2 regions of the Paenibacillus sp. 2KB_22 genome follow, and region 1 is predicted to be linked to the other one. Evidence: predicted binding sites of a transcription regulator. Region 1 holds the regulator's gene; the other holds the start of a gene.

The links. Region 1 encodes CtsR, which represses protease genes until heat stress. Its sites were predicted from a motif close to ATGGTCAATAAAGGTCAAACA; they were not measured.
Region 2: the regulator CtsR is predicted to act here: its motif matches at 1,526-1,546, upstream of clpP (ATP-dependent Clp endopeptidase proteolytic subunit ClpP).

Annotation. Positions count from the first base shown of each region.
Region 1 is NZ_JBFRHG010000012.1:22-3,450, reverse strand. It holds gene AB4111_RS29960 (protein arginine kinase) at 1-428, opposite strand, end outside; gene AB4111_RS29955 (UvrB/UvrC motif-containing protein) at 457-981, opposite strand; gene AB4111_RS29950 (CtsR family transcriptional regulator) at 1,013-1,474, opposite strand; gene AB4111_RS29945 (GNAT family N-acetyltransferase) at 1,936-3,111, opposite strand; rRNA gene rrf (5S ribosomal RNA) at 3,291-3,407, opposite strand.
Region 2 is NZ_JBFRHG010000008.1:37,405-40,833, forward strand. It holds gene AB4111_RS27660 (stalk domain-containing protein) at 1-676, shown strand, start outside; gene clpP (ATP-dependent Clp endopeptidase proteolytic subunit ClpP) at 841-1,437, opposite strand; tRNA gene AB4111_RS27670 (tRNA-Arg) at 1,614-1,688, opposite strand; gene AB4111_RS27675 (sugar-binding transcriptional regulator) at 2,115-3,140, shown strand; gene gap (type I glyceraldehyde-3-phosphate dehydrogenase) at 3,249-3,429, shown strand, end outside.

The DNA.
Region 1 (3,429 bases):
GCTTTCTCCCAGGCTTCTTTCACCTGGAACCCCGGATAGAGGCACTGGATACGAAGATGATCCTCTTCATTAATCATAATACTGACAGACTCATCCTCACTGAGAATAACCGCACCATTCCTGGATTCATTCGCAAGACTTGGACTGATGAGATGTTTCTCCACCAGCACCCGTTTGTCGAGTTCGTCAATATCGATCAGATCCAAAGTATGAAAATCCCCAAAGGCATGAACGTCATCGTATTGAAGTACTTCGCTCAGCTTATTCAGCACCTCTTCCGATTGCTCATTAGAAGCCAGCATCGGAAACGGAACATGCTGAAGGTTGCGCGCAATCCGGACACGGCTGCTAATGACGATTTCGGAATCAGCCGCATCACTGCGCATCCAGTCGCTGAGCGCCTTCTCTGTAAAGCGCAGATTAGGCATTACGCATCCCTCCTACTCATGACAAACTTTACTCCTGAGCTATTCCTTTTTCAAGTCCTCTGATCTGGTCACGGATCTGAGCTGCCTCTTCAAATTCCTCTTGGGCGATGCTCTCCTGGAGCTCACGCTTCAGATCAGCGATTTGCCGTTTCACCTTAATGCGACCACCAGCTCGTGCAGGTACTTTACCTACATGGGACGTACTACCATGAACCCGCTTGAACAAAGGGTCCAAACGACTGTCAAAATATTTATAACATGAACTGCAGCCAAATCGGCCTATCTTGCTGAATTGTGCGTACGTCATACCACACTCTTCACACTGAAGTGCTTTTGCAGGTGGTGTTCCTGCCGATCCACTTTTGCCGGCTGGATCAAAATCAAGCAACCCGGACAACAAGTTGTGAATGGAAAACCCACCTGCTGTTCCAGGAATCATTTCCCCTTTTTCACGGGCACATGACTCACAAATATGGAATTCCGTCTTCTCTCCATTTACGATCTTCGTAAAATGTAGTGTCGCCGGACGTTTATTGCATTCTTGGCACAGCATAATGATGTACCTCCTTTGACCCCGATAGTTTTCATTTACCGAGCAAAGATATTAACATCGCCTTTAACATTCTGGCACGAATTTGATCCCGGTAAGGAAGTTTGACCAATATAACCTCTCTAGATACAGCAGCTCGCATCAACCCAGCTTCACGCTTGCTCAAGAAACGTGCTTCTTCCAATTGATAAATCAGACCTTCGGCAGCTGTCTGCCCGATCTCATCACCAATACTATGGTGCAAATGATTATGCAGAGCTGAATGGGCTGGTAATTCAATGCGCTGTATGCGAACATAACCACCACCACCGCGTTTACTCTCTACCAGGTATCCCTTCTCGAGTGTAAAACGTGTGCTGATGACATAATTGATCTGGGAAGGTACACATGAGAATTGATCTGCCAGATCATTACGCTGAATTTCAACCATTCCTTCGGGACTTTCATGCAAAATACTCTTCAGATATCGTTCGATAATATCAGAGATATTACGCATCCAATCATCCTCCACTGTCTGAAACGTTAAGTCAATAAGGACCCACACGCCCCCACAGAGTACACCTTCTCTACCCATTTAACCAATAAGGAAAACAGCGAATCTTGCTTCCACAGGTATCAACAGGAGAGCGAAGGAAGCACGAAGGTCCTTTAATATTCCCTTGATCCTCCGATGTAATGAATCCCGTATATTGGCGATCATGCATCAGATTGTAGAAAGAAAGCTACTTAAGTATTAAACCTTTAGTTGACTTTGACTTTCTTTGACTTTATATACATTATAGCATATTTTGTGGGTTTGCCAAGTGGGGTCACTATTCATTTTTTACGATTTTACACGAAATATTCCCCAGACACAAAAAAACCTCTCCAAAATTGCTGGAGAAGTCCATTTGTCTTTCAATCACGCCGTATTTCTATATAAGCTAATCCAGATAAATCGAGCAGTGGGAGTAGTCATCAAAAGAAATCGAGTAAATAGGTTTCCCGTTCAGGAATCGCTTGTTCCAAAGCCTTGATTGCTGTGTTCGGTCCGTGAATTCTTCCCATTCGTGCCATTTCCGTTGGTCTGCGATATCCCATCAGCACCGCAGTAAGGGCTTGAATATCTACCTTAATAGTCTGATCATCAGTAACTGGCTCCGAAGTTTTCCATATGGACGCTGTTCCATTCATTGCTACGTTTAATTGCCATACTCCTTCATTCCACGGAGCGTGGGAATCCTCTACCTGTAGAACAATCTGCACCGGTGAGTCCTGGCTTGCAAATGGATACTGGGATATAAACTGCTCCACACTAACGATACGCGCCATAAAATAAGGTACGATCTCCTGCTGAATCCGCGGGTTATCCAATTGGAAAGCAAGCGTATCACTGGCAGGTGCCTGCAACGTAACTTCCTGGATCATGGAATCATGGTTAGCAATGAAGGTCCACAGTCCTTGCCTAGCCTCTTCGTTCAGATAGATGATCTCTTTAATGGTAAACTTATTTTCCTTAACCTCATATAAAAGATAACCTTGTGCTGCATTAGCTTCATCGTAATATACAGCCTTCTGGCTGCTTCCATTAACCAGAACTGAATTCTCCCACCTTGCATCATCCCGAACCAGAGTTCCGTTATAGCGTTCAGCATAAGCACTGTATACTTCCTTTAATATGCTGAGGCCCGGATCCCCACGCCGAATTGTTCCAGGTGTCGCTTTTTTCAGAGGCAAATGAGCTGTAGGTACTTTATACCGTTTAAATTCAACATACGTCTCCCATCCATACTTTCGATAGAAACCAAAAGAGAATGGATGCAAGAACGATATACTTTGTTTGTTGCGATTCATTTCTTCCAACGCATGCTTTAGTAGACCCGCTACCCAGCCTTTGCGTCTATACTCTGGCCAGGTGGCTACACCCGCAATACCGCCCATCTCGAACGATCTACCATGAATATAGGTTTGAAAAGGAATAATGTGAAGTTTGGCTCCTAGCTGCCCATCCTCATATACACCCCATATATCCTGTGACGAAAATTGACTCCGCCGTTTTTCTTTTTGTTCTTCACTCATTACTGCTTGAAAAGCATATTCGGAGAGTGCCATCGCCGGTTCAAAATCATCTACCGTCAATTTTTGAATTTCCATGTTGTCCTACACCCCATTCATTAGAGTTATTATCAATCCAAATCATGGCCTGATATGTGATATAAGTACCCCTTAGAGTGTGTCAGAGGATTCTTACAAAGTCAAATAAGAGATGCTTTCGCATCCCCTAAAATAAATAAATAAAAACCACCACCGAATAACATCGGCAGTGGTTCTTCGCTTGGCGGCGTCCTACTCTCCCAGGACCCTGCGGTCCAAGTACCATCGGCGCTAGAGGGCTTAACGGTCGTGTTCGGGATGGGTACGTGTGGAACCCCTCCGCCATCGCCACCAAACGCGATTTGTCGAAGCAAAGCT
Region 2 (3,429 bases), on a different contig from region 1:
AAATTGGGATGGCAAAACCAAAACGTTGACACTCAGCAAGGTGAAACAAAATAGCGTGAAAGTTAAGTCGGCCACAGTTAATGTCACTGTGAAAAATGCTGAAGTAGATGTTCAATATCCGCAGGTAAGTGGACTTGCCAGCAAAGAAGCTGAAGCGGCCATCAACAAAGTGCTCAAAGATGAAGTGGACACGGCTGTTGCTGCTTTCAAAAAACAAACCACTGAATTTGGCGGGGCAACCGCAAAACGTCCATATGCTTTTGAAACTTCGTATGTCGTGACCTACAATGAGAACGGGGTACTAGGTTTGATCACTCAACGTTATGAGGACTATGCAGGAGCACATGGCATGACGACTCGTACCGGCCACACCTTTGCACTGGACACAGGCAAGGAACTTACGTTAGATGATGTGCTGCAAAATAACAAAACCATGCGCGAGACGTTGGGTAAAAAAGTGGGCGAGCAACTGAAAGCCCACGGTGGATACCTGGAAGGTTACAAAGGGTTAAATAAAGACCAGGATTTCTATGTGACACCAACGGGTGTAGTTGTGTTCTTCCAGTTGTATGAATATACGGCGTACGCAGAAGGCTTCCCTGAAATGCCATTTACGTATAAAGAGCTTCTCCCTAAAGGCACAGAACCTTTTAGTAATGTAACTGGAACCAAATAACGAACTATTAATGTGCACTTTTCGGTTATCCTTCTTATAAAATGAAAAAGAAGCCCTCATCATAATTATGATGAGGGCTTCTTCTCGTTAGACAACACAATGAGGTGTTGCTGATTACGTTAGGTATTGATATGTTAACGCGTAGACCGGGGTCTACAGCACACTTAGATGCCTTGGGAACCTACGTTTTCAATAACTTTATCAATGATACCGTAATCGGCAGCTTCAGCAGCACTCATGAAGTAGTCACGATCTGTATCTTTCTCGATCCGCTCCAGTGGTTGACCTGAACGCTCAGAGATGATGCGGTTCAAGGTATCACGCATTTTCAGGATGCGGCGAGCACGAATTTCGATGTCCGAAGCTTGACCTTGAGCACCACCAAGCGGTTGGTGAATCATGATTTCACTGTTAGGCAACGCAAAACGTTTCCCTTTTGCACCAGCATTCAGCAAGAATGCACCCATGGAAGCCGCCATACCTACACAGATGGTAGATACATCCGGTTTGATGAATTGCATTGTATCGTAAATGGCCATACCGGCTGTAATCGATCCGCCTGGGCTGTTGATGTATAAGTGAATGTCTTTCTCCGGATCTTCCGCAGCCAGGAACAACATCTGTGCCATAATGGCATTAGCCACTACATCATTAACATCGCTACCAAGGAAAATAATACGATCCTTCAGCAATCTGGAGTAGATGTCATAGGCGCGCTCACCCCGGTTGCTCTGTTCAACGACCATTGGAATAAAACTCACGTGAAAAACCTCCTCGGAATGTAAATGTTATTGGTGTTTATATTTAAACTGTTACCGTATTACCCACATAATAAACAATTCCAAACAAAAAGTCAAAGAAAGTCAAACTAACTTGCAAAAAAAAGAAACCTTTCCGGTTTCATTGGTTAAAAGGGTTATGAGCTGTTAAATAAAAGTGGCGCGCCCGCCAAGAATCGAACTTGGATCTCAGGCTTCGGAGGCCTACGTCATATCCATTGGACCACGGGCGCACATTATGTGACAGCAATAATGATTATAGCTCATGAAATATTTAATTGCAAGCAGTTCGTGATGTGTATTGGTTTGGATTACCCTAAAAATGATCATGATGAAGAAGAGTGGATAAAGAGTGCATTTAAGTAAATGCTATTAGAGGTTTTGGACATGCGTATGAAATGTGATTCTGAGCGATATGTAGATGGAATTCATTTGTTTCTTCTATATATGGTATACGCGAGCTAGTCCTTGATCATGGAAGTCTAGGATTGTGAAAATAGGCGCGTACAAACGCTGAATGTGTGTCGAAATAACACGTTGAAACACTTGCATGTCACGTCAGTTTTAGGTAGAATAGACGTGGGACTTAAAAAGTTAACCCGGGACGTTTTAGGGCCACGAAAGAGAGCTTGGAACGAGAACTTGCGGGAGTGGAAAGCATGCGAACGATTTTAGAAGTACAAAAGCAGCTTCTGCCTGATCTCATGGATATCTTGAAAAAGAGGTATACGATTCTGCAACAGATCATGTTATCGGATGTGATCGGACGGAGAACGTTAGCTAATTCCATGCAGATGACCGAGCGGGTTCTGAGGGCTGAGACCGATCTGTTAAAGGCTCAGGGACTTATTGAAATTGACAGTGCAGGAATGAAGATCAGCGAGGCAGGGTATGATTTGCTGCAGCAGTTAGAGCCCGTAGCCAAAGAGTTGTTCGGATTATCCGAGCTGGAAGAGCGCATCAAGCAAGCCTACGGTCTGCAAAAGGTAGTTGTGGTTCCTGGCGATTCGGATGTTTCTCCATTTGCCAAAAGGGAACTGGGCAGAGCCGGAGCGAAGGCTCTCGGCAATATCATGAGTGACAACGACGTTGTCGCCGTTACTGGCGGCTCAACAACGGCCGAAGTCGCAGAGCAACTGACTCCGCCAACATCGCTCAAAGGTGTCTGGTTCGTACCGGCACGCGGTGGACTTGGAGAAAGCCTTGAAATTCAGGCAAATACGATTGCATCCACGATGGCAAAACGGGTAGGAGCGCAATATAAACTCCTGCATGTACCGGATTTGCTTAGTGATCATGCCTATGAATCATTAATCCAGGACCCCAGTGTTCAGGAGATTCTGCAGCTGATTCGAAAATCGCGGATTGTTATTCATGGCATTGGTGATGCCGTGGAGATGGCGACACGACGTAAACTTGCGACGGAGATCATAGATGAACTTCAGGAGCAAGGAGCCGTATCTGAATCTTTCGGTTATTACTTTAACGATCAGGGTAAGGTGGTACATACCATGCTTACACTGGGGATGCGACTTCAGGATATTGAACGAACCGATGTAGTGATTGGAATCGCAGGTGGCAAAAGCAAAGCTGCTGCTATACATTCCGTGTTGCGATTTGGTCAGGAAGATATTCTGATTATTGATGAGGCTGCTGCCGAAGTCATCGTTGCTGAAATGGAATAAAGTTTTACTTTGCAACACAACTATTGTTGTCTTGACGGACTTCACCGTCTGTCTTGAATATATAAGTTTCATAAAAAAAATTAATCAAAACTTGGGAGGAACTTACTCATGATTAAAGTAGGTATTAACGGTTTTGGACGTATTGGACGCTTGGCATTCCGCCGTATTCAAAATGTAGAGGGCATTGAAGTAGTAGCAATCAACGACTTGACTGACGCTAAAATGTTGGCTCATTTGCTCAAATATGATACAACTCAAGGTCGCTTCGATGGCGATGTTGAAGTACACG